DNA from 3 places in the Pseudomonas sp. GW821-FHT10B02 genome. Region 1 is predicted to be linked to each of the others. Evidence: predicted binding sites of a transcription regulator. Region 1 holds the regulator's gene; each other region holds the start of a gene.
The links. Region 1 encodes FliA, which starts transcription of late flagellar genes. Its sites were predicted from a motif close to CTAAAGTTTNNNNNNNNNNNGCCGNTAA; they were not measured.

Region 1 (10,438 bases):
TACCGGGCAGGCAAGGGCAAGCCGCCGGAGCCACTCAAAGACCTGCCAATCCCGCCGGACCTGCAGCACGATTAAGAAGCGGTGGGAGCGGGCTTGCCCCGCGATGCGATGTGACTGAAAGATCGCAATCGCGGGGCAAGCCCGCTCCCACAGTAAACCCGCTTTCACACAAAAACACCGCATTCCTCAAAGTTGGAAAGCTTCTTGCAAAGGCAGCGCAGCGCGCGTCAGAAACGCGTCAAAGTTTTGCTTGAGCTAGACGAGGAATACCGGTGGATCGCTCTCAGTTAATCAGCAATGCCCGTAACAACCTGGCCGGGTTAGGCCGGGGGAACCTGGGTGTGCCGCTGTTGCTGCTGGTGATGCTGGCAATGATGATGTTGCCGATCCCGCCGTTTTTGCTCGACGTGTTCTTCACCTTCAACATCGCTTTGTCGATCGTGGTCCTGCTGGTCTGCGTCTACGCCCTGCGCCCCCTCGATTTCGCTGCGTTCCCAACCATCCTGCTGGTGGCTACCTTGCTGCGCCTGGCGCTGAACGTCGCCTCTACACGGGTGGTCATGCTCCATGGGCAAGATGGCCATGCTGCCGCCGGTAAAGTGATCCAGGCCTTCGGTGAGGTGGTGATCGGCGGCAACTACGTGGTCGGTATCGTGGTGTTCGCGATCCTGATGATCATCAACTTCGTGGTGGTGACCAAGGGTGCCGGGCGTATTTCCGAGGTGAGCGCACGTTTCACCCTCGATGCAATGCCGGGCAAGCAGATGGCCATCGACGCCGACCTCAACGCCGGCCTGATCGATCAGGCCCAGGCCAAGGCGCGACGCTCTGAAGTAGCCCAGGAGGCCGAGTTCTACGGTTCGATGGACGGTGCCAGCAAGTTCGTTCGCGGTGACGCCATCGCCGGCCTGCTGATCCTCTTCATCAACCTGATCGGCGGCATGCTGGTCGGTATGTTCCAGCACGGCATGAGCTTCGGCGATGCCGGTAAAGTCTATGCCTTGCTGACCATCGGTGACGGTTTGGTGGCGCAATTGCCATCACTGCTGTTGTCCACCGCTGCAGCCATCATGGTGACCCGTGCCTCCGGTTCCGAAGACATGGGTAACCAGATCAACCGGCAGATGTTCACTTCGCCCAAGGCGCTGGGGGTATCGGCGGGGATCATGATCGTCATGGGCCTGGTGCCGGGCATGCCGCACTTCGCCTTCCTGAGTCTGGGGCTGGTGGCCGCTGGCGGTGCCTATTGGCTGTGGCGCAAGCAGAACCTGGCCAAGGTCAAAGCCCAGGAAGAGGTTCAGCGCCAGCAGGACCTGTTGCCCTCGCCGCAGCGCGCCATGGAAACCAAGGAGCTGGGCTGGGACGATGTCACCCCGATCGACATGATCGGCCTGGAAGTCGGCTACCGGCTGATTCCCCTGGTCGACCGCAATCAGGGTGGACAACTGCTGGCGCGGATCAAGGGGGTGCGCAAGAAGCTCTCCCAGGACCTGGGTTTTCTCATGCCCACGGTGCATATCCGTGACAACCTCGACCTGGCGCCCAGTGCCTATCGCCTGACCCTGATGGGGGTGATCCTGGCCGAGGCCGAGATCTATCCTGATCGCGAACTGGCCATCAACCCCGGACAGGTCTTTGGCACCCTCAACGGCATTGCCGCCCGCGACCCGGCGTTCGGGCTGGAAGCAGTGTGGATCGACGTCAATCAGCGTAGTCAGGCGCAATCGCTGGGTTACACCGTGGTGGATGCCAGCACCGTGGTTGCGACCCACCTGAACCAGATTCTGCACAAGCACTGCCACGAACTGATTGGCCACGAGGAAGTCCAACAACTGCTGCAGGTGTTGGCCAAGGCCTCGCCCAAGCTTGCCGAAGAGTTGGTGCCGGGCGTCATTTCGTTGTCGGGGCTGCTCAAGGTCCTGCAGGCGTTGCTCGCCGAGCAGGTGCCGGTGCGTGATATACGCAGTATTGCCGAGGCTATCGCCAACAATGCGGTCAAGAGTCAAGATACCGCCGCGCTGGTGGCGGTGGTGCGCGTCGGATTGTGTCGCGCTATCGTGCAAAGCATTGTCGGCGTTGAGTCCGAGCTGCCTGTGATCACCCTTGAGCCAAGGTTGGAACAGATTTTGCTCAATAGTCTGCAAAGGGCCGGGCAAGGTCAGGAAGACGGTGTTCTTCTTGAGCCGAGCATGGCCGAAAAGCTTCAGCGTTCGTTGATCGAGGCAGCCCAGCGTCAAGAGATGCAAGGGCAACCGGCGATCCTGCTGGTCGCAGGACCGGTACGGGCGATGCTGTCGCGCTTCGGTCGCCTGGCTGTACCGAATTTGCATGTTTTGGCGTATCAGGAAATACCTGACAACAAGCAAGTTACCATCGTTGCCACAGTAGGCCCCAACGGCTGAGGTAGTGGGTTATGCAAGTTAAGCGTTTTTTCGCCGCCGATATGCGTCAGGCCATGAAGCTGGTTCGAGATGAGCTGGGGGCTGATGCCGCCATCATCGGCAACCGACGGATTGCTGGCGGTGTCGAGCTGACGGCTGCGCTGGACTACAAGCTGTCCGCCCTGGCGCCACGGGTTCCGAATGTCGAGCTCGAAGATGAATTGCGCAAGACCCAGTCGCGCATCGTCACCGCCCAGGCCGAGCTCAGTAGCCGCAGCGAAAGCGAAGACGGCAACCGCCAGCTGTTTGCCGGCTTGCCGCTGACCGCCTCCGAGCCGCTGGTCGAGACCCCTGTGGAGACGCCGGCGGCACCGGTTGCCGCGGCTGCCGCGCCGGTTGACCCGCGCCTGTTCGATGCCATGCGCTCGGAGCTTAGCGGTCTGCGCGAGCTGCTCGAAGTGCAGCTCGGTTCGCTGGCCTGGAGTCAGCTGCAGGGTAACCAGCCGCAGCAGGCCAACCTCTGGCGCCGCCTGCAGCGTATCGGTCTGTCCGGGCCGCTGGCGCATGAACTGCTGGCGCAGATTGCCGGCATCGAAGAGCCGCGTCATGCCTGGCGCATGCTGCTTGCGCATCTGGCACGGCGTATCGATGTGCCGGAAGTCGAGCCGATCGAAGAAGGCGGCGTGATCGCCATGGTCGGGCCGGCGGGCATGGGCAAGACCACCACCCTGGCCAAGCTGGCAGCACGCTATGTGCTCAAGTATGGCGCGCAGAACCTGGCGCTGGTGAGCATGGACAGTTTCCGCATCGGTGCTCAGGAGCAGCTCAAGACCCTGGGGCGGATCCTCAATGTCTCGGTGACCCACGTCGATCCCGGCCAGTCTTTGGCCCAGGCGCTGGAGCCGTTGCTGCGCAAGCGCGTGGTGCTGATCGATACCGCTGGCCTGCAAGCCAGTGATCCGGCCTTGCGCATGCAGCTGGAAACCCTGGCAGGACGCGGTATTGCGTCTAAAAATTATCTGGTGCTGGCGACGACCAGCCAGAAGCAGGTGCTCACCGCCGCCTATCACAGCTACAAGCGCTGCGGGCTGGCCGGGTGCATCCTGACCAAGCTTGATGAAACGGCCAGTCTCGGCGAAGTCCTGAGCCTGGCCATCAGTCACGAATTGCCAGTGGCCTATCTTACCGATGGGCCGCGCATTCCTGACGATCTGCACCTGCCGCGCCGGCACCAGCTGGTCAGCCGCGCGGTGAGTGTGCAGATGCAGGACGAGCCCAGCGAAGAGGCGATGGCCGATATGTTCGCTGATCTCTACCACAGCCCCGGCAAGCGTGTTGGCTGAGGTGATTGTGAAGACGTTGCAAAGTATCTGCATTGATGGACTGCCAGGCATTTTTCAGGTGTTGAAAGCGCAGCCGGTCATGTGGCCTCGGTCTAAGCAAGACAAGGTAATGAACAAACATGGGTAGCATGCATCCCGTACAGGTGATCGCCGTGACTGGCGGCAAAGGTGGCGTCGGCAAGACCAATGTGTCGGTGAACCTGTCATTGGCGCTGGCAGAGCTTGGCCGTCGGGTCATGCTGCTGGATGCCGACCTGGGCCTGGCCAACGTCGACGTATTGCTCGGCCTGACGCCCAAGCGCACCCTGGCCGACGTGATCGAGGGCCGCTGCGAGCTGCGCGATGTACTGCTGCAGGGGCCGGGTGGCGTGCGCATTGTGCCCGCCGCTTCCGGCACGCAGAGCATGGTGCACCTGGCGCCTGCCCAGCATGCAGGTCTGATTCAGGCCTTCAGCGAGATCGGCGACAACCTCGATGTGCTGGTGATCGATACCGCTGCCGGTATTGGTGACTCGGTAGTCAGTTTTGTCCGCGCGGCCCAAGAGGTGCTGCTGGTGGTGTGCGACGAGCCGACCTCGATCACCGACGCCTACGCGCTGATCAAGCTGCTCAACCGCGATTACGGCATGAACCGCTTCCGGGTCCTGGCCAACATGGCGCAAAGCCCGCAGGAAGGGCGCAACCTGTTCGCCAAGTTGACCAAGGTCACTGATCGCTTCCTCGACGTCGCCCTACAATACGTCGGCGCGGTGCCTTACGACGAATGTGTGCGCAAGGCGGTGCAAAAGCAGCGAGCGGTCTATGAAGCCTTTCCGCGTTCCAAGTGCGCGCTGGCATTCAAGGCCATTGCCCAGAAGGTCGACACCTGGCCGTTGCCTGCCAACCCGCGTGGTCACCTGGAGTTTTTTGTCGAGCGCCTGGTGCAGCCGACGAGCGCGGGACCTGTGCTATGAACGCCAGCGGATACCGGATGTACAGCAACGCGTCTCGCAATGGTCAGTACGAGTTGATCGAGCGCTACGCGCCGTTGGTCAAGCGTATCGCCTATCACTTGCTGGCGCGTTTGCCGGCCAGTGTCCAGGTCGAGGACCTGATCCAGGCCGGCATGATCGGCCTGCTCGAAGTCAGCAACAAGTATGACGCGAGCAAGGGTGCCAGTTTCGAGACCTACGCCGGTATCCGTATCCGTGGGGCAATGCTTGACGAAGTACGTAAAGGGGACTGGGCACCGCGCTCGGTCCACCGCAATACCCGCATGGTCAGTGACGCGATTCGTGCAATTGAAGCAAAAACCGGCCGTGACGCTAAAGATCACGAGGTTGCTGCCGAACTTCAATTGAGTCTCGATGATTACTACGGGATTTTGAATGACACCCTGGGCAGCCGCCTGTTCAGTTTCGACGACCTGTTACAGGACGGCGAACATGAAGGCCTGCACGAGGACGGCGCCAGTGCCCAGCTCGAGCCTTCGCGCGATCTGGAAGACGAGCGTTTTCAGGCAGCCCTGGCCGATGCCATCGCCAACCTGCCTGAACGCGAGCGTCTGGTCCTGGCGCTGTACTACGACGAAGAGCTGAACCTCAAGGAAATCGGTGAGGTCCTGGGTGTCAGCGAGTCGCGCGTCAGCCAGTTGCACAGCCAGTGCGCGGCGCGTTTGCGTGGTCGCCTGGGGGAATGGCGGGCGCGTTGAACGCAGGTTCAATGCAGTCGCGAAATGTAGTGCCCGAATTGATTGAATGCGCGTTCAGCGCTGAGCGCGTTAAAGACTGCTTGGAGGTCTAATTGAACAAAGACATGAAAATCCTCATCGTCGACGACTTTTCGACGATGCGGCGGATCATCAAGAACCTGCTGCGTGACCTGGGCTTCACCAATACCCAGGAAGCCGATGACGGCAACACGGCGCTGCCGATGCTCGAAAGCGGTCATTTCGATTTTCTCGTGACCGACTGGAACATGCCGGGCATGTCCGGTATCGACCTGCTGCGCAAAGTGCGTGCCGACGAGCGCCTCAAGCACCTGCCGGTGCTGATGGTAACTGCCGAAGCCAAGCGCGAGCAGATCATCGAAGCGGCCCAGGCCGGCGTCAACGGCTATGTGGTCAAGCCGTTTACTGCCCAGGTGCTGAAAGAAAAGATCGAGAAGATCTTCGAGCGCGTCAACAGCTAAGACACGCCACGGGGGCGCTATGGAGCAAACACATTCATCGTTGGACGGCTTCGAGTCGACACTGAAGAAGCATGCCCACGAACTGGTCGACAGTCTCGAGCGGGGCAAATTCGGCGACGCGGTGCAACTGATCCATCAGCTGAACCAGACCCGTGACCGTGGCCTGTACCAGGAAGTCGGCAAGCTTACGCGTGAGCTGCACAGTGCGATCGTCAGTTTCCAGATCGATCCGCAAATGCCGCAGGCCGAGGAAGTCTCGCAGATCACCGATGCGACCGAGCGCCTGTCCTATGTGGTCAAGCTGACCGAGGGCGCGGCGAACCGGACCATGGATCTGGTCGAGGAGAGCACCCCGGTCCTCCACGAGCTGAGTGACGAAGCCCGCGATCTGCGCGCCGACTGGCAGCGCTTCTTGCGCCGTGAAGTGGCTGCGCCGGAGTTCCGCGAGCTGATGCACCGCATCGACCGCTTCCTGGAACGTAGTGAGGAAGGCAGCCGCAAGGTCGCCGGCCACCTCAACGACATTCTCCTGGCTCAGGACTATCAGGACCTGACCGGTCAGGTGATCAAACGTGTCACGGCACTGGTCACCGAAGTAGAAAGCAATCTGCTCAAGCTCGTGCTGATGGCAAGTCAGGTCGACCGCTTTGCCGGTATCGAACATGACCACCAGCAGCTGCGCGCTGAAAAAGATCAAGAAAAACATCCGACTCGGGGTGAAGGTCCACAGATTCATGCCGATAAACGTGAAGACGTTGTGTCCGGTCAGGACGATGTCGACGATCTGCTGTCCAGTCTGGGTTTTTAGGGAGCACGTTTAATGAGCTTCGGCGCCGATGAAGAAATCCTTCAGGATTTCCTGGTAGAAGCCGGCGAGATTCTTGAGCAACTGTCCGAGCAACTGGTCGAGCTGGAAAGCCGTCCGGATGATGCCGATCTGCTCAATGCGATCTTTCGCGGTTTTCACACTGTAAAAGGGGGCGCCGGCTTCCTCCAGCTCAACGAGCTGGTGGAGTGCTGCCACATCGCCGAAAACGTCTTCGACATCCTGCGCAAGGGTGAGCGACGCGTCGATGCCGAACTGATGGACGTGGTTCTGGAAGCCCTGGACACGGTCAACAGCATGTTCGGCCAGGTGCGCGAGCGCAGCGATATCACGCCGGCCACGCCTGAGCTGCTGGCGGCCTTGTCGCGTCTGGCCGAGCCTGCCGCTGACGAGCCGGTTGCCGCACCTGAGCCGGTGCTGGAACAGGCGCCGCAAGCGCCCGCCGAAGCGGACATTACCGATACCGAATTCGAACAGCTGCTTGACTCGCTCAATGCGGTCAAGGCAGAGGCCGAAGCCCAGGTGCAGGCACCGGCTGCGGCCAGCGACGAAATCACCGATGCCGAGTTCGAGTCGCTGCTCGATCAGTTGCACGGCAAGGGCCAGTTTGCTCCCGACAGCGTCAGCGCACCTGCGCCGGTGGCGCAATCCTCCCAGAGCGCCAGCGACGAAATCACTGATGACGAGTTCGAGGCGTTGCTTGACCAGTTGCACGGCAAAGGCAGCTTCGCCGTCGATGCCTTGCCGGGTGCTGTAGCACCCGCTGCAGAGCCGGCCGCTGCGGCGTCGGGCGATCATATTTCCGAGCATGAATTCGAAGCCTTGCTCGATGAGCTGCACGGCAAGGGCAAGTTCGCCGCGGACAGCGTTGCAACGGCCGCTGCGCCAGCTGCCGCGGTTGCCGCCAAGCCTGCTGCAGCGCCAGCGCCAGCTGTCGCCAAACCTGCCGCCGCCCCCGCTGCCGCCGCACCGGCCAAAGCCGCGGCGCCAGCCCCGGCGCGCCAGGCCGCGCCAGCTGCCGACAAGGCCGCCAGCGAAACGGAAACCACCGTGCGGGTCGATACCGCGCGCCTGGACGAGATCATGAACATGGTCGGCGAACTGGTGCTGGTGCGTAACCGCCTGGTGCGCCTGGGCCTGAACAGCGGCGATGAAGCCATGTCCAAGGCGGTGTCGAACCTCGACGTGGTGACCGCCGATCTGCAGACCGCGGTGATGAAAACCCGCATGCAGCCGATCAAGAAGGTCTTCGGGCGCTTCCCGCGCCTGGTTCGCGACCTGGCCCGGCAGTTGAAGAAAGAGATCAACCTGGAGCTGGTCGGTGAAGAAACCGACCTCGACAAGAACCTCGTCGAGGCCTTGGCCGACCCGTTGGTGCACTTGGTGCGCAACGCCGTCGACCACGGCATCGAAACCCCGGAAGAGCGCGAAGCGGCGGGTAAATCCCGCGGCGGCAAAGTGGTGCTGTCGGCCGAGCAGGAAGGCGATCACATCCTGCTGTCGATCTCCGATGACGGCAAGGGCATGGACGCCAACGTCCTGCGCGCCATTGCGGTCAAGCGCGGGGTGATGGACAAGGATGCCGCCGACCGCCTGAGCGAAACCGAGTGCTACAACCTGATCTTCGCCCCGGGTTTCTCGACCAAGACCGAGATCTCCGACGTCTCCGGGCGTGGCGTGGGCATGGACGTGGTGAAAACCAAGATCTCCCAGCTCAATGGCTCGATCAATATCTACTCGACCAAGGGCCTGGGTTCGAAGATCGTCATCAAGGTACCGCTGACCCTGGCGATCATGCCGACCCTGATGGTCATGCTCGGCAATCAGGCGTTCGCCTTCCCGCTGGTCAACGTCAACGAGATCTTCCACCTGGACCTGTCGCGCACCAACGTGGTCGACGGCCAGGAAGTGGTCATCGTTCGCGACAAAGCCTTGCCGCTGTTCTACCTCAAGCGCTGGCTGGTCAGTTCCGCCGCTCATGAAGAGCAACGCGAAGGGCACGTGGTGATCCTTTCGGTCGGCACCCAGCGGATCGGCTTCGTCGTCGATCAGTTGGTCGGCCAGGAAGAAGTGGTCATCAAACCGCTGGGCAAGATGCTCCAGGGCACGCCGGGCATGTCGGGCGCCACCATTACCGGTGACGGGCGCATCGCGCTGATCCTCGACGTTCCGAGCATGCTCAAGCGTTACGCCGCCCGGCGTATTTGATTCTGGTGGCGCGGCCCGCACGCCGCGCCCCCTAATGGAGTGTTTATGGCAGTCAAGGTCCTGGTGGTGGATGATTCCGGTTTCTTCCGCCGCCGAGTCTCGGAAATTCTTTCAGCGGACCCGACTATCCAGGTCGTCGGTACCGCGACCAACGGCAAGGAAGCGATCGACCAGGCACTGTCGCTCAAGCCCGATGTCATCACCATGGACTACGAAATGCCCATGATGGATGGCATCACCGCTGTACGTCACATCATGCAGCGCTGCCCAACCCCGGTGTTGATGTTCTCCTCGCTGACCCACGAAGGCGCGCGGGTGACCCTCGATGCCCTGGATGCCGGTGCCGTCGACTACCTGCCGAAAAACTTCGAAGACATCTCGCGCAACCCGGAGAAGGTCAAGCAGATGCTGTGTGAAAAGGTGCATACCATTTCCCGCAGTAACCGCCGTTCAATCAGCTATGCCGCGCCAGTGCCGCAACCGGCCAGCCACACCCAGCCAAGTGTCAGCAGCCTGGGCAGCAGCCCGGCACCACGGGCTGCGGCACCGGTACGGGCGGCGGCATCCGCTGCCTCGCCTGCACCCAAGCGCAAGCCTTACAAACTGGTGGCCATCGGTACCTCCACCGGCGGCCCGGTGGCGCTGCAGCGGGTCCTGACCCAGCTGCCAGCCAATTTCCCGGCGCCGATCGTGCTGATCCAGCATATGCCCGCTGCTTTCACCAAGGCATTTGCCGAGCGCCTCGACAAGCTGTGCAAGATCAGCGTCAAGGAAGCCGAAGACGGCGACATGCTGCGTCCAGGCCTGGCCTTGCTGGCCCCGGGGGGGCAAGCAGATGATGATCGACGGCCGCGGTGCGGTGAAGATCCTGCCGGGTGACGAGCGCCTGAACTACAAACCGTGTGTGGACATCACCTTTGGCTCGGCGGCCAAATCCTACGGCGACAAGGTGCTGTCGGTGGTACTAACCGGTATGGGCGCCGATGGCCGTGAAGGTGCACGCCTGCTCAAGCAGGGTGGCAGCACGGTGTGGGCCCAGGATGAAGCCAGCTGCGTGATCTACGGCATGCCCATGGCCATCGTCAAAGCCAACCTGGCCGACGCGGTCTATAGCCTGGACGAGATCGGCAAGCACCTGGTCGAGGCGTGCGTCTGATGGATGTCTTGAGCCTTATCGGGATCATCCTGGCGTTTGTCGCGATTGTCGGCGGCAATTACCTCGAGGGTGGTCATCTCTCGGCGCTGATCAACGGTCCTGCGGCCTTGATCGTGCTCGGCGGCACCTTGGCTGCGGCGCTGCTGCAGTCACCCATGAGTGCCTTCAAGCGGGCGCTGCAGATCGTGCGCTGGATTCTTTTTCCGCCGCGTATCGACCTGGCTGGCGGTATCGACCGGGTGGTCAACTGGAGTATGACCGCACGCAAGGAAGGCCTGCTGGGCCTGGAAGGCGTGGCCGATGCCGAGCCCGATCCTTACGCGCGCAAGGGTTTGCAGCTGCTGGTCGACGGTGC
Region 2 (10,438 bases), on a different contig from region 1:
TGCGCGCCGGCCAGGGCCCGAGCATCGCCTGCAAGGCCGGATTGACTGCCAGCACGGCGGCGGATGCATCCAGGATAAGGCTGGGCTGTGGGTCGCTGGCGAGCAAATACGTCATGGCGGCGCTCAAAGGGTGGCCTTGAAGGCACCTATAGTACTTCTACTATATTGCTATAGTCTATCTTCCAAGTACCATAGGGTTTCACGTAAAAATTGTGACACCTGAAGGGCCTGCCCTTCACGACACCTGATCAGAGCTAACAATCAGCCACCGGGGGTTGCAGTACGCCATACGGGCGCCCCCTGCACAGGAACAATTCATGTCGATCTTCTCCCAGGGCCTGGCGCCCGCCCCTGTCAATCACCAGGCCCTGAGCCCCTTGAGTTTCATCGAACGCACGGCTGCGGTCTATGGCCAGTACCCGGCGGTGATTCATGGTGCCATCCGGCGCAACTGGCAACAGACCTACGAGCGTTCCCGACGCCTGGCCAGCGCCCTGGCCGGACGCGGAATCGGGCAAGGCGACACGGTAGCCGTGATGCTGCCGAACATTCCGGCAATGCTCGAAGCACACTTCGGTGTGCCGATGATTGGCGCCGTGCTCAATGCCCTCAACGTGCGCCTGGACGCCGAGGCCATTGCGTTCATGCTCGAACACGGTGAAGCCAAGGTGCTGATCACCGACCGCGAATTCCACAAGGTCATCAGCGCAGCGCTGGCGCTGATGGAATACCCGCCGCTGGTGGTCGATGTCGATGATCCGGAATACGGCGAGGGTCAGGCGGTCAGCGACCTGGACTACGAGGCCTTTCTCGCCGAAGGCGACCCCGAGTTCGCCTGGCAATGGCCCGAGGACGAGTGGCAGGCCATCTCGCTGAACTACACCTCCGGCACCACCGGCAATCCCAAAGGCGTGGTCTATCACCACCGCGGCGCCTACCTCAACGCCCTGGGCAACCAGATGACCTGGGCCATGGGCAACCATCCGGTCTACCTGTGGACCCTACCGATGTTCCACTGCAACGGCTGGTGCTACCCCTGGACCGTCACGGCGCTCGCAGGCACCCACGTATTCCTGCGCCGCGTCGACCCGCAGCGGATCCTCACCCTGATCCGTGAACATCAGGTCAGCCACCTGTGCGGCGCGCCGATCGTGCTCAATGCCCTGATCAACATGCCCGAGTCGGCCAAGGCGGCCATCGATCACCCGGTCAACGCCATGGTCGCCGGCGCCGCGCCACCGGCCAAGGTCATCGGCGCGGTGGAAGAGATGGGCATCAAGGTCACCCACGTCTACGGCCTGACCGAGGTCTACGGCCCGGTGACCGTGTGCGCCTGGCATGCCGAATGGGACGAGCAACCGCTGGCTGAACGGGCGCGGATCAAGTCGCGCCAGGGTGTGCGTTACCCCACCCTTGAAGGCCTGATGGTTGCCGACCCGCAGACCCTGGAGCCGGTGCAACGCGATGGCAACACCCTGGGGGAGATCTTCATGCGCGGCAACACGGTAATGAAGGGCTACCTGAAAAACCCCGAAGCTACCGCCGAAGCCTTCCGCGGCGGCTGGTTCCACACCGGCGACCTGGCGGTCTGGCATGCCGACGGCTATGTGGAAATCAAGGACCGGCTCAAGGACATCATCATCTCCGGCGGCGAGAACATCTCCACCATCGAGGTCGAAGACACCCTCTACAAACACCCGGCCGTACTCGAGGCCGCCGTGGTTGCCCGCCCGGACGAGAAGTGGGGCGAAACACCCTGCGCCTACATCACCCTCAAGGTTGGCTTCGAGCAGACCCGCGACACCGACATCATCAGTTTCTGCCGTGAGCACCTGGCGGGATTCAAGCTACCCAAGACCGTGGTCTTCAGTGAACTGCCGAAAACCTCCACCGGCAAGATCCAGAAGTATCTGTTACGCGACTGGGCCAAGGCGCTCTGATCCCCCTTTGACAGCGAGAACCCGCATGCCTGAATTCAATGCTCCACTGCGCGACATGCGCTTTGTCCTTCATGAAGTGTTCCAGGGCCCGGCCCTGTGGGCACGCCTGCCGGCGCTGGGCGATCGGGTGGACGCCGATACCGCCGATGCCATCCTCGAAGAAGCGGCGAAAATTACCGGCCAGCTGATCGCCCCGCTCAACCGCAGTGGCGATGAACAGGGCGTAACCTTTGACGCCGGTCAGGTACGTACCCCGGATGGCTTTGCCCAGGCCTGGCAGACCTACCGTGAAGGCGGCTGGGTCGGCCTTGCCGGCAACCCCGAGCACGGTGGCCTGGGCATGCCGAAAATGCTCGCGGTGCAGTTCGAAGAAATGCTCTACGCCGCCAACTGCAGCTTCAGCCTCTACTCGGCGCTGAGCGCAGGTTGCTGCCTGGCCCTCGATGCCCACGCCAGTGACGACCTCAAGGCCACTTACCTGCCGCCGCTGTACAGCGGCCAGTGGGCCGGCACCATGTGCCTGACCGAACCGCATGCCGGCACCGACCTCGGGATCATCCGCACCAGGGCGGAACCCGCCGCCGATGGCAGTTACCGCATCAGCGGCACCAAGATCTTCATTACCGGCGGCGAGCAGGACCTGACCGAAAACATCATCCACCTGGTCCTGGCCAAATTGCCCGATGCCCCGGCCGGGCCCAAGGGTATCTCGTTGTTCCTGGTGCCCAAGTTCCTGGTCAATGCCGACGGCAGCCTGGGCGCGCGTAACCCGGCGCACTGCGGTTCACTCGAGCACAAGATGGGCATCAAGGCCTCGGCCACCTGCGTGATGAACTTCGACGGTGCCACCGGCTACCTGATCGGCGAGGCGAACCGTGGGCTGGCAGCCATGTTCACGATGATGAACTACGAGCGTCTGTCCATCGGCATCCAGGGCATCGGCTGCGCCGAAGCCTCCTACCAGAACGCCGCGCGCTACGCCCAGGACCGCCTGCAAAGCCGGGCCGCCAGCGGAGCGCAAGCGCGCGACAAGGTGGCCGACCCGATCATTGTCCACCCGGATGTTCGCCGCATGCTGCTGACCATGCGGGCCCTGACCGAAGGTGGCCGGGCCTTCGCCACCTATGTCGGCCAGCAACTGGACATCGCCAAGTACGCCGAAGATACCGAAGAGCGCGACCTCGCCCAGCGCCAGGTGGCCCTGCTGACGCCGGTGGCCAAGGCATTCTTCACCGACAACGGCCTGGAAAGCTGTGTGCTCGGCCAGCAGGTGTTCGGCGGTCACGGCTACATCCGCGAGTGGGGTCAGGAACAACTGGTGCGCGATGTGCGCATCGCACAGATCTACGAAGGCACCAACGGTATTCAGGCCCTCGACCTGCTGGGTCGCAAGGTGGTGGCGGACGGTGGCCGGGCACTGGCCGAATTCACCGGGCAGATTCACCAATTCTGTAAGCAGGAGACGCCCTACCGCGAGCCGCTGCTCAAGGCCACCAGTGACTTGCAAAACCTCAGCCAGTGGTTGAGCGAGCAAGCCCGCGAGGACGCCAACGCCGTCGGTGCCGCCTCGGTGGAATACCTGCAGCTGTTTGGCTACGTGGCTTATGCCTATATGTGGGCGCGCATGGATGCCGTGGCCGCAGCGAACCTGGCGCAAGACCCGGCTTTCTACGCAGCTAAACGTGCAACTGCGGCGTTCTTCTTCGCTCGCTTGCTGCCACGCACCTTGTCGCTGCAAGCCAGTATCCGGGCAGGCAGCACATCCCTGTTCAGCCTGGCGGCCGATCACTTCTGAAGCTGATGGCTACCGTCAGTCGCTCGCGGTAGCGCGGCTTGTCCCGTCATCAGACGGGGCATAGCTGCGAATTCAGTGCTTTTACCGGACTTTTCACGGTAAAAAATCTTACAACTGATAGTCATTCGCCATTATCCCGGGTTCTCGCCGCCTACGCTGCAAGGGTAGAATAGGCAAAACCGGGAGCCTCGATGAACCACACCAGCCACAGCGCCGACGAATACGATGCCATCACCGATGCCGCCGCGCATTGGTGCCTGCGTTTGCAAGCTGAGGACTGCACAACAGCCGAGCGCCAGGCGTTTGAGCAATGGTTGGCTGCCGACCCGCTGCATGCCCAGGAATACCAGGCCATGCTGGATATCTGGCAGACCGCAGATCATCTGCCGCGCAGCGCCACACCCGGTAATGTCATCAACCTACCCCGGCGGCGTCAAAGCGCCTGGCGCCACTATGCCTCGGCCGCTGCCATCGCTCTGGTGGCGCTGCCGGTCGGTGCCTGGGTCGGCTGGGAACAAGGTTGGCTGCCTAACCATTATCAGTACCTGGAAAGCGGCGACGCCATCAGTCATGTCGTACTCAGCGATGGTAGCCAGGTCGAACTGAACCTGGGGACCGAACTACGCTTCACCAACTACAAGGACCAGCGCCGGGTCACTCTGGTCAAAGGCGAAGCCTTCTTCAAGGTCCGGCACGACAGCCTGCACCCCTTCGTAGTGCATGCCGCCCAGGGCCAGACCCGCGTCACCGGCACCCAGTTCAATGTCTGGAAGTATGAAGATCAGGTCAAAGTGACCCTGCTCGAAGGTTCGGTACTGGTCAGCAGCGATGCCAATGACAGCGATGGGGGCTATCGCCTGGGCCCCGGCATGCAGGCAAGCTACCAGGCCGGCGACTACGAACCGCGCTTGAGTCAGACCTACGCCCATGACACCAGCCTGGCCTGGCGCAATGGCAAGCTGATCCTCGACAACCTGAGCCTGGCCCAGGCCCTGCCGCAGATCAACCGCTACCTGGAGCAGCCACTGCTGCTGGCCGACGAAAACACCGGCAGCATTCGTATCAGTGGCATTTACGATACGAAGCAGATCAAGCGTCTGGTCAGCAACCTGCCCAAGGTGTTGCCGGTCTATCTGACCCGCAACAAGGACGGCAGCATGCTCCTCAACCGCATCTCGCCACCGCCGGCACGGGGCTGAGCCTTACGCTCAACCCCTCGTTGCTGCGCACTACAGTGTCATTGCCGCCAGCCAGCCGAACGCCAGCAGTGGCAGGTTGTAGTGAATGAAGGTCGGCACCACGGTGTCCCAGATGTGGTGATGCTGGCCGTCTACGTTCAAGCCTGAGGTCGGGCCCAGGGTCGAATCCGAAGCCGGTGAGCCGGCATCGCCCAGTGCACCAGCGGTGCCGACGATGCACACGGTGGCGACCGGGTCAAAGCCCAGCTGCACACACAGCGGTACAAAGATCGCGGCAAGAATCGGCACCGTGGAAAACGACGAGCCGATGCCCATTGTCACCAGCAGCCCCACCAGCAACATCAGCAGTGCTCCAATCCCCTTGCTGTGGTCGATCCACACTGCCGACGTCTCGACCAGGCTCTTGACCTCACCGGTAGCCTTCATGACCTCGGCGAAACCGGAGGCGGCAATCATGATGAAGCCGATCATGGCCATCATTTTCATGCCTTCGGTAAACAGGTCATCGGTGTCCTTCCAGCGCACGATGCCCGATACCGAGAAAATCAGAAAACCGACCATGGCGCCGATGATCATCGAATCCAGCCACAGCTGAATGATGAACGCCGCTGCGATGGCAACCCCGGCAACCAGCAGGGTCAACGGGTTGTAGCGCACCGCCACCTGCTCGACCTGCTCGATTTTTTCCAGGTCATAGACACGCTTTTTGCGGTAGCTGAAAAACACCGCCAGGAGCAGGCCGAAAAGCATGCCCGCCGCCGGAATGGCCATGGCGTGGGTGACGTTGACCGCGCTGACATCCACCCCGCTACGGCTGACGTTGGCCAGCAGAATCTCGTTGAGGAAGATGTTGCCAAAACCCACCGGCAGGAACATGTAAGGCGTGATCAAACCAAAGGTCATCACGCAGGCCACCAGGCGCCGGTCGATCTGCAGCTTGGTCAGCACATAGAGCAGCGGCGGCACCAACAGGGGAATGAACGCAATGTGGATCGGCAGAATGTTCTGCGAGGAAATCGCCACCAGCAACAGCAAGCCGATCAGAAGCCATTTGACCTTTCCACCATCGGCATGCCCTTGCTTGCCAACCATCGCCAGGGCGCGGTCGGCCAGGGCATGGGCCATGCCAGACTTGGCAATCGCCACCGCAAAGGCACCCAGCAAGGCATAGGACAAGGCCACGGTGGCACCGCCGCCGAGCCCACCGTTGAATGCTTTGAGCGTTCCTTCGATTCCCAGGCCGCCCACCAATCCGCCAGCCAGCGCGCCGACGATCAGGGCGATCACCACATGCACGCGGGACAGACTCAAGATCAGCATGATGCCGACCGCGGCAATTACTGCATTCATTCCTGTGACCTCTAGAAACCAGACAAAAAGCGACCGATTCGGCGACAAACTGCCCGCGAGCAGTGGCCGAACGACGGGTATTTTTATGGAGGGCGCACACTCTGAAGCAGGCCCTCGCGCTTGTCAAAGCTCACTGGGCGATTGCTGTCGTAGGAATGCACGAAAACGACGCATTTAAATTGATCGTTTGAATAAAGAAAGCGACGTATCCGCCGATAACGTCGGCAGCCTCAATCTTTTTGGATCAAAGGACTTCGCCATGTCGTTCAGACAACTTTCCATTCAGTGGAAAATCACCCTGCTCGCCGGTTTGTGCCTGGCCAGCATCGTTACCCTGCTGGTGGGCCTTTCGTTGTACCGCATGGGACACAGCTCGGAGCTGGTCAAGACCAGCAGCATGCAGATGCTCACCGAGTCAGCCCAGGGACGCATCGAATCCCAGGGCGAAGTCCAGGCCTTGAACATTCGTCGCCAGTTCATGGATGCCTATCAGTACGGTGCCGGTTTCGCCCGTCAGGTCCTGTTCCTGCGCGAACAGGCCGAAAAGCGCTTTCTCGACGCCTTCGACCTGCGCGAGGACCTGACCCGTCAGGTACGCGCCGCCTTGCAGGCCAACCCCGACCTGCTCGGCCTGTCACTGGTATTCGAACCCAATGCGCTGGACAACAAGGACGAACTGTTCGTCAACCAGGAGCAACTGGGCAGTAACGAAAAAGGTCGCTTTGCCCTGTACTGGTCGCAACCGACGCCAGGCCAGCTGACCTCCATGGCCCTGCCGGAAAAAGACATGGCCGATACCAGCATCGGCCCCAGCGGCGAGCCGGCCAACACCTGGTCAGTGTGCCCACGCACCACCCGCAAGACCTGCGTGATTGAACCGTACTTCTATGAGATCAACGGCCAGCAGGTGCTGATGACCAGCATCGTGTTCCCGCTGATGGTCGCCGACAAGGTAGTCGCCACCCTGTCCATCGACATCAACCTGAACAGCCTGCAGGCCATGAGCCAGCAATCCAGCCGCAACCTCTACCAGGGCCAGACCCAGGTGAGCATCCTCAGCCCCGTGGGCCTACTGGCCGGCTACAGCCCGGATGCCGGCAAACTGGCCCAGCGCTTTGACCAGGTCGATGCCGAGAAAGGCGCCGAAGTGATCCGCCTGCTGGCTGACAGCACGCCCATTCACAGCATCCATCACAAGCAGCGCCTGAAGGTCCTGGCTTCCTTTGCCCCGATCCCGGGCGGCAAGTCCTGGGGCGTGCTGCTCGACGTTCCGGAAAGCGCCCTGACCGGCCCGGCCGAGGCCCTCAAGCAGGAACTCGACCGCAGCAACACCAGCGGCACCCTGATCGAGCTGGGCCTGGGCGCGTTGGCGGCCATCGTCGGCCTGCTGCTGATCTGGCTGATGGCCCGCGGCGTGACGCGGCCGATCCTCGGTGTCGCGGCCATGCTCAAGGACATCGCCAGTGGCGAAGGCGACCTGACCCGTCGCCTGCAGTACGACAAACGCGACGAACTGGGCGAACTGGCCGGTTGGTTCAACCGCTTCCTGGACAAACTGCAGCCGACCATTGCCGAGGTCAAGCGCTCGGTCCAGGCGGCCCGCGACACCGCCGACCAGTCTTCGGCGATTGCCAGCCAGACCAGCGCCGGCATGGAGCAGCAATACCGTCAGGTCGATCAGGTCGCCACCGCGTCCCATGAAATGAGCGCCACTGCCCAGGACGTTGCCCGTAGCGCGGCCCAGGCTGCCCAGGCAGCCCGCGACGCTGATCAGGCCACTCGCCAGGGCCTGTCGGTCATCGACCGCACCACCACCAGCATCGACACCCTGGCCGCCGACATGAGCACCGCCATGGCCCAGGTCGAAGGCCTGGCCGAGAACAGCGAGAAGATCGGTTCGGTGCTGGAAGTCATCCGCTCCATCGCCGAACAGACCAACCTGCTGGCCCTCAATGCCGCCATCGAAGCCGCCCGCGCCGGTGAAGCAGGCCGCGGCTTCGCCGTGGTCGCCGATGAGGTACGCAACCTCGCCCGCCGCACCCAGGAATCGGTGGAAGAAACCCGTCAGGTCATCGAAGAACTGCAGGCCGGTACCCGCGAAGTAGTGGGTGCCATGGACAGCAGCCATCGTCAGGCGCAAGGCAGCGTCGAGCAGGTCAGTCAGGCGGTCACCGCCTTGCAGCAGATCGGCGATGCGGTCACGGTGATCAGCGACATGAACCTGCAGATCGCCAGCGCCGCCGAAGAGCAGAGCGCCGTAGCCGAGGAAATCAACAACAACGTGGCGACCATCCGTGACGTAACCGAATCCCTCAGCGGACAGGCCAACGAATCGGCGCGGGTCAGCCAGTCGCTCAACAGCCTGGCCAACCAGCAACAGGGATTGATGGATCAGTTCCGGGTCTGAGGCGTAACCCCTGGCGAGCGACGGTTACGCTTGCACATCAGAGCTCATCCCTGGGCGAGTGGAACCTGCCACCGCCCAGGATCTGATCGAGCAGGACCAAGGCGGCATGGACATTCGGCCTTGCCCCCATCGGCAGGACCGACGAATGTGGCAACGTGGCATCCAGGTAACCCGCTTGCATAACCAGCAGGTGCATTTGATCAGCGTTCAAATAGACATGATGCTGCTCCATGGCATAGGACTGGATCAACGTGAGCGCGCCGGTGACCAAAGGCGTGGCGCTTGAGGTCCCACCATAGTTCGAGGTGTAATCCCTGTCGTTACCGGACTTGTCTTGCAGTCGATCTGGCCCTGAACCGAGCGTAGCCACGCTGTCCCCCCAGGCATTGAGCATCCGGTGCGGGTAGGCAAAGTTCGAGTATTGATGGGGTTTACCATCCCATGACTGACAGGCGCCTATCAGGATGGCATTGGCATCTCCATGATCATGGAAATACGGCCATTGCGAGAAATTGACGCCATATCCCGCCGTGGTGCCTTTGTCGGCAATCGTTTCGGTACTGCCATTGCCCGCCGCGAAGAGCACCACCGCACCTCGCTCGGTCAACGCTTTTGCCATGTCCCACCAGTCCCGCTCATGTATCGACGGCAAGAACGTCGTCAACACATTCACATTGGCCGAATGGCGATTGATGGCGACGATGTCACCGGGTTCGACATGGCGCAGAAGATCCTTCGGCGTCCGGGCACGGGAATCCTGATCCCGGGCCTTGTTGTTGTAGAGATACAATTCGCTGGCGTGGCACATGCCGGTCATGCCGATGCCGTTGGGCGTAGCCAGCAGGATTCCCACTGATTTGGTTCCGTGGTTGGGGTCACCATTGGGTTCCAGGGTAATGATCTTGAGGTTGGGATTGCCTCGCAGGTCTTCATGGTCTGGAAACAGCCCGCCATCTGAAAAGTGCACCCGGGCCCCCTTCCCCCTCACCTGCTTAGCCCATGCCTTGCGGACATTCATACCCTGGTATCTGGGGCCGGGTTCATCCAGGTAGGTTTGCAACGGCTCGAAGTCCGGAGTGGGTTGTGCGTCGTCATAGGCGTTATTACCTGCCACCACGGCAGCGCCCGTGATCAGTGTTGCCAGCGCGACGGCAGCACCAAGAATCAGGTTGCCTGGTTCGAGGTCAGGGGGCACGAAGTGAAGAGATTCAAGGTACTCCAGCGCTGCCAGGGTCTTGATCAGCGTCACATAGGTGTCGTTGAGCATACTCGCGGGCTGCTCCAGGTAGCAGTAATCCCTGAGTGCTACGAGTTTTTCGTCAAGACGCTCCTGCTGCTCCAGGAAAGGCCGGGGGTCGATTACCTCCTTCAGCCTGGGCCAGAGGCGCACGAGGCTGGAACCTGAGTCAGGCTCAAGCTCGGACAGGAATCGCTCAAAGCCTCCAACATTGAACTTGAGCACCAAAGGCGGGTAGGACTTGCCGGGTTGCGCATAAGGGAACGATTCCAGCAATTCGCCATACGGGTCCACCACCTGCACCAGGCCAGCAGGTTCGTTGCCCTGCTCATCCGCCACAGACCGCCTGCCCCTGCCTCTGGCGGCATCAACCGGCACAGTGTCGAGAAGGCCTCTGCTCAGTTCGCCTTCGCTGATGTCAATGATCAAGGGCGTCATCTCCAGCGAGCGAGAAGAGTCGACAGGCAGATCCGACACATCATCCATCACCCTGATCCGCGGCCTGATCGT
Region 3 (10,438 bases), on a different contig from region 1:
GTGCTGCTGGCCGCAGCGCTGACCACTTGCCTGGAGTTGAGTCTGCGCGCCTGGGCCCTGCCCCTACATCAGGCGCTGAGCCCCTACCCGACACTGATCGCCGTACAATGCCTGATGTTCGAATACGCTCAAGGCGAGAACCGTCACTGGCGCGACACCGCCCAGTTGCTAGGCGCATTCGCCGCCCTGTGTATCGCCTTGGGGCTTTGCCGCGAGTTGTTGTCTGGCTGGGCAGGACTACGCCTGGCTGCCCTGCTGCCTGGGGCATTTTTTCTGTTGGGCCTGCTGCTGGCCCTGTACAACAGGGTTTGCCTGCGGCGAGCCCCCTCACGTCGTCAAGGAAAGTGTTGACCCCATGAATGCCGCCAAACGCCTGGAGATATTTCGCAGGCTGCACGAAGACAATCCCGAGCCCAAGACAGAACTGGCTTACACCTCCCCCTTCGAGTTGCTGATTTCGGTCATTCTTTCGGCGCAAGCCACCGATGTCAGCGTGAACAAGGCGACCGCCAAGTTGTACCCGGTCGCCAATACTCCCGAAGCCATCTACGCCCTTGGCGTCGATGGACTGTCGCAATACATCAAGACCATCGGCCTGTACAACAGCAAAGCCCGCAACGTAATCGAAACCTGCCGCTTGCTGATCGAACAGCATGGCAGCCAGGTACCGGAAACTCGCGAGGCACTTGAAGCATTGCCTGGTGTGGGTCGCAAGACCGCCAACGTGGTCCTCAACACCGCCTTCCGGCAACTGGCAATGGCGGTGGACACGCATATTTTCAGGGTCAGCAACCGCACCGGAATTGCTCCGGGCAAGACAGTCCTGGAGGTTGAGAAAGCATTGATGAAGTTCGTGCCCAAGGCTTACCTGCTCGACGCCCACCACTGGTTGATCCTGCACGGGCGCTATGTGTGCCTGGCACGTAAACCCCGTTGCGGAAGTTGCCGGATCGAAGACCTGTGTGAATACAAGCACAAAACCTCAGACGATTGAGCAGATAGTGAAAACTGTGCCGGGCCGATTGAAAAAATCTTTTGTACCGGCTCGAAAATTCTCGCTATAAGGTGCGCCAATGGCCCTCTTGGCTTGGAGTGACTTATGAGCACCGATAAAGAAGACCTGGTTGTTGATGACGACATCGCCACTGAAGACGCAGAGGACGATGTTCCGGCCGAAGTGGCAAAGACCAACTTGAGCAAGCGCCGCACCATCGATAACCTGCTGGAAGAACGTCGCCTGCAAAAACAATTGGCCGATTACGATTTCGACCTCTGACGCCTCGACTGCGCAAGCCAGGAACCCCTTGGCTGCTGAGTACCGGCCTCACCAGCAAAGCCTCCCGAGTGGAGGCTTTGTTGCTTCTGGCGATATCAAACCAGGCCGTTGCGCTGGGCCAGCTCGATCAGATCAACCAATGAGCGGGCATTGAGCTTGAGTAGCAGCCGGGTCTTGTAGGTACTGACGGTCTTGTTGCTCAGAAACATACCGTCGGCAATTTCCTTGTTGGTTCTGCCGCGCGCCAGTTGCTGCAGGACCATCATCTCCCGCCCCGACAGACGCTCGACCATGTCGGCCTCGCTGGTGCCGCCCAGGTTGCTACGCACCGAATGCAGTGCTTGATTGGGGAAGTAACTGTAGCCGGACAGCACAGCCTTGATTGCACTGAGCAGTTCCGTGAGGTCCTGCTGCTTGCAGACATAGCCAGCGGCACCTGCCTGCATACAACGCATCGAAAAGTGCCCAGGTGCCTGGGAAGTCAGCACCAGCACCTTGGCACCCGGGCAGGTGGTCGTAAGCCGGGCAATAACTTCAAGACCATCGAGCTTGGGGATGCCGATGTCCAGAATGACGATATCCGGATCATGCTCTCGTGCCAGTTGTAACGCGTCCACGCCATTATCCGTCTCTGCGATGACTTCATAGCCATGCCGCTCCATCAGCATACGTACAGCCAGGCGGATGACCGGGTGATCATCCACGATCAGCACTTTATTCATGGGCAGATCCAATTGTTCGCTGTTCGATTTTTTTTGAGCCCGCACAATAGCCTAGTTACACGACATATTGTATTGCGGCACCCGCGAGCAAAAGCACACAAAGATAAAACCTACACACATAGAGGATCGGTCCTACAAAAAACCTTAACCTGCACATTCTCACACTTACACCAGTATCCTTGAACGAAACAGAGTTAACCTCTAAAACTAAAAATAGCACCAGAACACCTAAACAGCCCAGCCAGCAGTACCTTAATACTTGAAGGAAAAGTCCTATATTCCTGATACACATTTACCGACATCTATAAACTTCGATACAAGATGCGAGGCAATAGCTCCCCGACCAGAAATCCCGCCCGGTGCCAACCCGGCGTGTTATCCAGACTAATAGCCACTCGACCGGGTGAAAGCGAGGACACGGCGATGAGCAACGCAGAGCCGAAAAGCCCATTGACCATCATTGCAATATTCGCCGGAATCATCGAAGCCTCGGCACTGGCTTCGTTGCCATTTCTAAGTGAAGACAGCCAGACCACCTACACATGGTTTCTTGTAGGCTTTCCGTTTTTTCTGACAGTCTTGTTCTTCCTTACACTCAACTTCAACTACAAATCTTTGTACTCACTGCCAGTACAGGAATCCACCGACGCCTCCGCTCCTGCTACTTCAGCGCAACTATCCGCCGCGGTAGAAACGATGATTAGCGACGTAATACAGGCACCCACTGAATTACCGATAAACAATGAAGCTATCAGCCTCGCAGCGGACAACGGCACTGCTCATACGTTTGGTAATCCGCCACAGATTGCACAAGCATCAGTGACCATTACCATAAGCGGAACATGTGCAACTCAATTGCTCGAACACTTTGCCATGCTGGCATTGGACCAGACCCACCCACTGTGCAACACCTGGACGCTAATCAACCTGGAGACAGGCATCCAGACCACCCTGGCAACCCAGTCGATCAACAACTAAAAAAAAACCCCGGACCAGGCCGGGGTTTTCTTTCAAGGCGCCGTTCAGATCAGCGAACGACCCTTGTTTGCAGCAATGCGCATACGCAGGGCGTTGAGCTTGATGAAGCCCGCTGCGTCGGCCTGATTGTACGCACCGCCATCTTCTTCGAAGGTTGCGATGTTGGCGTCGAACAGCGAGTCATCGGACTTACGGCCAGTGACGATCACGTTGCCCTTGTACAGTTTCAGGCGCACTACACCATTCACATTGACCTGGGAGGCGTCGATCATCTGTTGCAGCATCAGACGCTCCGGGCTCCACCAGTAGCCGGTGTAGATCAGGCTGGCGTATTTGACCATCAGCTCGTCTTTCAGGTGAGCGACTTCACGATCCAGGGTGATCGACTCGATCGCCCGGTGAGCGCGCAGCATGATGGTGCCGCCAGGGGTCTCGTAGCAGCCACGGGACTTCATGCCGACATAGCGGTTCTCGACGATGTCCAGACGACCGATGCCGTTCTCGCCGCCAATGCGGTTGAGAGTGGCCAATACGGTGGCCGGCGACATTTCAACGCCGTCCAGGGCGACGATGTCACCGTTACGGTAGGTCAGTTCCAGGTAGGTAGGGACGTCAGGCGCGGTTTCCGGCGACTTGGTCCACTTCCACATGTCTTCTTCGTGTTCGGTCCAGGTATCCTCCAGCACGCCACCTTCATAGGAGATGTGCAGCAGGTTGGCGTCCATCGAATAAGGCGATTTTTTCTTGCCGTGACGCTCGATCGGGATACCGTGCTTCTCGGCATAGTCCATGAGTTTTTCACGGGACAGCAGGTCCCATTCACGCCATGGAGCGATAACCTTGACGCCCGGCTTGAGTGCATAGGCACCCAGTTCGAAGCGCACCTGGTCGTTACCCTTGCCGGTAGCACCATGGGAAATGGCGTCGGCGCCGGTTTCATTGGCGATTTCGATCAGACGCTTGGCGATCAGCGGACGAGCGATGGAAGTACCCAGCAGGTACTCGCCTTCGTAAACGGTGTTGGCGCGGAACATCGGGAAAACGAAGTCGCGCACGAACTCTTCGCGCAGGTCATCGATGTAGATTTCTTTCACGCCCATGGCCTGAGCCTTGGCGCGGGCCGGTTCGACCTCTTCGCCCTGCCCCAGATCGGCAGTGAAAGTCACCACTTCACAGTTGTAGGTATCCTGCAGCCACTTGAGAATCACCGAAGTATCAAGGCCGCCGGAATACGCCAGTACGACCTTTTTTACGTCCGCCATGCCATCACTCCACGGGGTTGTACGGAAAGCCGTCGATTCTACCGGCCTTGCCGCAAAAATTACAGTGGGGCGACAGCTTGTGACGACAAAGCGACAGGAACTGTCGATAGCGCGACGGACGGTCGCACCTCAGGACTTGATCAACGGCTTGCCAGTATCCGTTTGCGCCGCAGGGGCTGCTGGTGTTTCCGGGGCTTTTTCTGACGCCGTTTCAACCGGAGTTACCCGATCGAGCTGAATATTTACCCGGCGATTGCGCGCGCGGTTGGCCGCCGAGTTGTTGGCGGCCAGTGGATAGCGCTCACCGTGGAAACGAACGCGGATCTGATTTTCAGCAATACCATGCGCCTTGAAGTACTCCATCACCGCCAGCGCCCGGCGTCGGGACAGATCACGATTGGTCAGGCGATTGCCACTGTTGTCGGAGTGACCATCAAGCTCGATGCGATTGACCGTAGGATCGGCCTTGAGAAATTCCAGGATCACGTCCAGACGCGCCTTGGCATTGGCGTCCAGTTCAATCCCGCTCCCAGGGAAATCGACCCGTGTCTGGCGCACCTGGTCGTAGTTCATTGGCAACAGCTTCGCGGCGCAGACCTGATAATCGCTATAGGCCTTGCTGAATTTCACCGGCAACAGGCGCACTTCCATCGCTCGCCCGGCTTCGCCGGCATAGTTGCGGACCACCGTACTGCGGCCGTCGAGCAGACCATTGATCAGACGACTGGCCTGCCCTTGGGAGCTGGTAAACAGCACGCCGCCACGCGCCATGCGCACCGAGCCCAGGTTGATATCGCCACGGCCTGGCTGCCAGGGCGCTGCTGCAGCCAGCAGGGTTGCAGAACCTGTACCCAGGACATTGCTGCTCGAACGCAATTGAAACGTCGCCTGTTCACCGGCACGGCGCACGAACTCACCGCTGCCGAAATCGGCAACCGGCTGGACCAGGCGGCATTCGAACTGATCGCCTTCGACCTTCCACTCAATATTCTCCAGACGGGTCTGGAAAGTGAGTGCCGTCGCCGGCAAGCAGGCAAACACGCTGAGTAGGGCTAGATAACGCTGGCGCACGGGCGGCTCCACAGATTTTCACGGTATACCCGCAGGCTATCGGTCAGGCGTGGCAAAACTTGATAGCGAGTGCTCGGACCCGGCTTTTCCGGTAGCATTCACCTTGAGTTCGACCCGCCTGGAATCCCCAATGTCCGACCGCCTGACCCTCCTGCGTCCCGATGACTGGCACATCCATCTTCGTGATGGCGCCGTCTTGCCCCACACCGTTGGCGACGTTGCGCGCACCTTTGCTCGCGCAATCATCATGCCCAACCTGGTACCGCCAGTACGCAATGCCGCCGAAGCCGGCGCCTATCGCGAGCGCATCCTGGCCGCACGTCCGGCCGCTAGCCGCTTCGAGCCGCTGATGGTGCTGTACCTCACTGACCGTACCCAGCCCGAAGAAATCCGCGCAGCCAAGGCTACAGGTTTCGTGCATGCCGCCAAGCTGTATCCGGCTGGCGCGACGACCAACTCCGATTCCGGCGTTACCAGCATCGACAACATTTTCCCGGCACTCGAAGCCATGGCCGAAATCGGCATGCCGCTGCTGGTGCACGGTGAAGTGACCCGTAGCGAGATCGACGTGTTCGACCGCGAGAAGCTGTTCATCGACGAGCACCTGCGCCGTGTCGTCGAACGCTTCCCGACCCTGAAAGTGGTCTTCGAGCACATCACCACCAGCGATGCCGTGCAGTTCGTCAACGAGGCTCCGGCCAACGTCGGCGCGACCATCACCGCCCAGCACCTGCTGTACAACCGCAACCACATGCTGGTTGGCGGTATTCGACCGCACTTCTATTGCCTGCCGATCCTCAAGCGCAACACCCACCAGGTGGCCTTGCTGGACGCCGCCACCAGCGGCAGCAGCAAGTTCTTCCTCGGCACCGACTCGGCCCCTCACGCCCGTCACGCCAAAGAAGCGGCCTGTGGCTGCGCCGGCTGCTACACCGCCTACGCCGCCATCGAGATGTACGCCGAAGCGTTCGAACAGCGCAACGCGCTGGACAAGCTTGAAGGTTTTGCCAGCAAGCACGGCCCGGACTTCTACGGCCTGCCGCGCAACACCGAGACCATTACCCTGGTTCGTGAAGACTGGACCGCCCCAAGCAGCTTGCCGTTCGGCGAGCAGACCGTTATCCCGCTGCGCGCCGGTGAACAACTGCGCTGGCGCCTGCTGGAGGAAACTGCGTGAGTGAAGATCTGTACGACGACCAGGAAGGTCCAAGCGGTGGCCCACGCCACCCGATGGCGGAACGTTTTCGTGGTTACCTGCCGGTTGTAGTGGATGTCGAGACCGGTGGTTTCAACAGCGCTACCGATGCCCTGCTGGAAATCGCTGCCGTCACCATCGGCATGGATGAAAAAGGCTTCCTGTTCCCGGAGCACACCTACTTCTTCCGTGTCGAACCGTTCGAAGGTGCCAACATCGAACAGGCCGCCCTGGAATTCACCGGGATCAAGCTGGACCACCCACTGCGCATGGCCGTCAGCGAAGAGTCGGCCCTGACCGATATCTTCCGTGGCGTGCGCAAGGCGCTGAAGGCCAATGGCTGCAAGCGGGCGATCCTGGTTGGCCACAACAGCAGCTTTGACCTGGGCTTCCTCAACGCGGCGGTGGCGCGCCACGATATGAAACGCAACCCGTTTCATCCGTTCTCCAGCTTCGACACCGCGACCCTGGCCGGTCTTGCCTACGGCCAGACCGTGCTGGCCCGTGCCTGCCAGAGTGCCGACATCGATTTCGACGGTCGTGAGGCCCACTCGGCCCGTTACGACACCGAGAAGACTGCCGAACTGTTCTGCGGCATCGTCAACCGCTGGAAGGAAATGGGCGGCTGGCAGGACTTCAACGACTGAAGCCTTGCTGAACCCATAAAAAAACCGGCCATCAAGGCCGGTTTTTTTTGTCGCTCGCTATTACAGCTTGCCAGCGTTCTCGCTCAGGTAAGCAGCAACGCCTTCAGGCGAAGCGGTCATGCCCTTGTCGCCTTTTTTCCAGTTGGCAGGGCAGACTTCGCCGTGCTCTTCGTGGAATTGCAGGGCGTCGACCAGACGCAGCAGCTCGTCCATGTTGCGGCCCAGTGGCAGGTCGTTGACGATCTGCGAACGGACAACGCCTTTGTCGTCGATCAGGAACGCGCCACGGAAAGCAACGCCGCCTTCGGACTCAACGTCGTAGGCCTTGGCGATTTCGTGCTTCATGTCAGCAGCCATGATGTACTGCACCTGACCGATGCCACCGGCATTGATCGGGGTGTTGCGCCAGGCGTTGTGGGTGAAGTGCGAGTCGATCGACACCGCGATCACTTCAACGTTACGGTCGCGGAACTCAGCCATGCGGTGATCCAGAGCGATCAGCTCGGACGGGCAGACGAAGGTGAAGTCCAGCGGGTAGAAGAACACCAGGCCGTACTTGCCTTTGATGGCCGAGGCCAGGTTGAAGCTGTCGACGATTTCGCCATTGCCCAGTACGGCTGGAACAGTGAAGTCCGGGGCAGTTTTGCCAACGAGTACGCTCATTCGATATCTCCTGATGGTTGAAACAGCTGTGCAGGCTGGCATAAGCCAGCTGACAGAGCAAAGGTCGGCCATGATACACCGCCTGACGCTGCTCGCCGAATTTCAGGCCCTGCACCTTCGAAAGCTGCCGCTGGTCGCTCTGGCCCAAAGTCCGGCACATTGTGCTTTGACAAGCATTCTCATTAACATTAAGCTTCTTCGCATTGAGCCTTTACCAGCGATGGTCTGCCCTATGTATGTGTGTCTTTGTGTTGGTGTAACCGACGGACAGATCCGCGATGCGATCTATGAAGGATGCTGCAGCTACAAGGAAGTCAGAAGCGCCACCAACGTGGCGAGCCAGTGTGGCAAATGTGCCTGCCTGGCCAAGCAGGTTGTGCGTGAAACCCTGACCGAACTGCAGGTCAGCCAGGCTATCTTGCCCTACCCTGTGGAATTTACTGCAGCGTAAAAACAGCCCATTCCAAGAACCGGACCCTGTGTCCGGTTTTTTTATGCCTGTAATTCAACAAGTTAGGGGTATAACGCGGAACACAAACATTCTTATTCCGATTAATTTTCATTTATTATTCAATAACTTAGGTTTGACAGTCGAAGTTACGGGGCTCAAACTCTTACTTATAGGCACACTTATAGGGCAGGACCCCATCATGAAAGGCGACGTTAGCGTCATCCAGCATCTCAACAAGATCCTCGGAAACGAGCTGGTCGCAATCAACCAATACTTCCTGCATGCGCGCATGTATGAAGACTGGGGTCTGGATAAGCTCGGCAAGCACGAGTACAAGGAATCCATCGATGAAATGAAGCACGCTGACAAACTGATCAAGCGTATTCTGTTTCTCGAAGGCATTCCCAACGTCCAGGACCTGGGCAAGCTGCTGATTGGTGAACACACCAAAGAAATGCTCGAATGCGACCTGAAAATCGAGCAGAAAGGTCTGGCCGACCTCAAGGCCGCTATCGCCCACTGTGAAACCGTTGGCGACTTCGGCAGCCGCGAGCTGCTTGAAGACATCCTCGAGTCCGAGGAAGAGCATATCGACTGGCTGGAAACCCAGCTGAGCCTGATCGACAAAGTCGGTCTGGAAAACTACCTGCAGTCGCAGATGGGCGAGTAACTTCGTCATGTGGGAGCTGGCCTTGCCAGCGATGAGGCCCGTAAGAGTGACGACCGCGTTGCGGTCGATCGCCGGCAAGGCCGGCTCCCACAACAGACACAAAAAAGCCCCGCATTGCGGGGCTTTTTTTTGACCAAACCTGTGATCAGGCCTTGGCCGCCTCAGCCTTGGCTGCAGCTTCCTTGATCAGGGTCTGCAGTTCGCCGTTGGCAAACATTTCAGCCATGATGTCGGAACCGCCAACCAGCTCACCGGCAACCCACAGCTGTGGGAAAGTCGGCCAGTTGGCATATTTTGGCAGGTTGGCGCGGATTTCCGGGTTCTGCAGGATATCCACGTAAGCGAATTTCTCGCCACAACCCATCACGGCTTGCGCCGCCTTGGCCGAAAAGCCGCACTGCGGGGCATTCGGCGAGCCTTTCATGTAAAGCAGAATGGTGTTGTTAGCAATCTGCTCTTTGATTGTTTCAATGATATCCATGAAGCACCTCGCGGCTGAACTTTCCGACCTGGTTGTCGGCACGGTGACGCATTGTATCGGAAAGCCGAGCTTGACGCTCGGCCTTGCCGATATCAGGCGGCAACCACCTGCACCGGCACGCCATTGAGCGCTGCATTGCCTGAAACCGCATCCACTTGGCGTTCGTCGGTCAGGTCATTGGCACTGGCGCCTGGCTGACTGCAGGCGATGTCCATGCGCACGCCTGCACGGGCATGACCAAAGCCATGAGGCAGGCTGACCACCCCGGGCATCAGGTCGCTGCAGGACTGTACCTCGACCTCAATGCTGCCGACCCGCGAACTGACCCTGACCCGCTGCCCGTCCTGCAACTGCCGCCCTGCCAGGTCATCCGGGTGCATCAGTAGTTGATGACGCGGTTTACCCTTCACCAGACGGTGATAGTTGTGCATCCAGGAATTGTTACTGCGTACATGTCGGCGACCGATCAACAGCAACTGCTCAGGCTCGGCCGGCTGCTGAGCGGCAAATCGCTGCAAATCGCCAAGAATCTGCGCAGGTGCCGCCTGGATGCGCTGGTTGGCAGTTTTCAGACGGCCAGCGAGGTTCGGTTGCAGCGGCCCCAGATCAATACCGTGAGGGTACTCAGCCAAGGTCTCTATCGATAGATTGAAGGACGAACTCTCGCCATAAGGTCCAAGGCGCAAGCCGCTGTCGATCATCTGCGCCGGAGGTACAGTGGGTTTCAGAGGTTTGTCGCTGAGTGCGGCGTAGGCCTTGGCCAGGCCCACGAAGATCTCCCAGTCATGCAGCGCGCCTTCAGGTTTGGGCAGTATCGCCCGGTTGAAGCGGCTGACATTGCGCACCGCCAACAGGTTGAAGGTGGTGTCGTAGTGATCGTTCTCCAGCGCCGAGGTGGACGGCAGGATCAGGTCGGCGTAACGCGTGGTTTCGTTGATGTAGAGATCGATGCTGAGCATGAACTCAAGCCCGTCCAGCGCACGCTCCAACTGCCGGCCGTTGGGCGTGGACAACACCGGGTT

Region 2: the regulator FliA is predicted to act here: its motif matches at 6,476-6,503, upstream of AC07OF_RS22805 (methyl-accepting chemotaxis protein).
Region 3: the regulator FliA is predicted to act here: its motif matches at 5,346-5,373, upstream of AC07OF_RS06060 (flagellar protein MotY).

Annotation. Positions count from the first base shown of each region.
Region 1 covers NZ_JBWKNR010000015.1:38,746-49,183, reverse strand. The annotation lists gene flhB (flagellar biosynthesis protein FlhB) at 1-75, shown strand, start outside; gene flhA (flagellar biosynthesis protein FlhA) at 273-2,402, shown strand; gene flhF (flagellar biosynthesis GTPase FlhF) at 2,414-3,724, shown strand; gene fleN (flagellar synthesis regulator FleN) at 3,844-4,677, shown strand; gene fliA (RNA polymerase sigma factor FliA) at 4,674-5,414, shown strand; gene AC07OF_RS21405 (chemotaxis response regulator CheY) at 5,519-5,893, shown strand; gene AC07OF_RS21400 (protein phosphatase CheZ) at 5,913-6,701, shown strand; gene AC07OF_RS21395 (chemotaxis protein CheA) at 6,714-8,927, shown strand; partial or broken gene AC07OF_RS21390 (protein-glutamate methylesterase/protein-glutamine glutaminase) at 8,973-10,083, shown strand; gene AC07OF_RS21385 (flagellar motor protein) at 10,083-10,438, shown strand, end outside.
Region 2 covers NZ_JBWKNR010000016.1:135,896-146,333, forward strand. The annotation lists gene AC07OF_RS22780 (PAS domain-containing sensor histidine kinase) at 1-115, opposite strand, end outside; gene AC07OF_RS22785 (acyl-CoA synthetase) at 318-1,940, shown strand; gene AC07OF_RS22790 (acyl-CoA dehydrogenase C-terminal domain-containing protein) at 1,966-3,735, shown strand; gene AC07OF_RS22795 (FecR family protein) at 3,927-4,934, shown strand; gene AC07OF_RS22800 (Na+/H+ antiporter family protein) at 4,965-6,284, opposite strand; gene AC07OF_RS22805 (methyl-accepting chemotaxis protein) at 6,544-8,691, shown strand; gene AC07OF_RS22810 (S8 family serine peptidase) at 8,729-10,438, opposite strand, start outside.
Region 3 covers NZ_JBWKNR010000003.1:67,548-77,985, forward strand. The annotation lists gene AC07OF_RS06030 (Rnf-Nqr domain containing protein) at 1-351, shown strand, start outside; gene nth (endonuclease III) at 356-994, shown strand; gene AC07OF_RS06040 (PA3496 family putative envelope integrity protein) at 1,100-1,276, shown strand; gene AC07OF_RS06045 (response regulator transcription factor) at 1,372-1,998, opposite strand; gene AC07OF_RS06050 (hypothetical protein) at 2,422-2,976, shown strand; gene AC07OF_RS06055 (argininosuccinate synthase) at 3,021-4,238, opposite strand; gene AC07OF_RS06060 (flagellar protein MotY) at 4,368-5,309, opposite strand; gene pyrC (dihydroorotase) at 5,440-6,486, shown strand; gene rnt (ribonuclease T) at 6,483-7,151, shown strand; gene AC07OF_RS06075 (peroxiredoxin) at 7,212-7,814, opposite strand; gene AC07OF_RS06080 (bacterioferritin-associated ferredoxin) at 8,047-8,265, shown strand; gene bfr (bacterioferritin) at 8,465-8,935, shown strand; gene grxD (Grx4 family monothiol glutaredoxin) at 9,081-9,416, opposite strand; gene AC07OF_RS06095 (molybdopterin oxidoreductase family protein) at 9,509-10,438, opposite strand, start outside.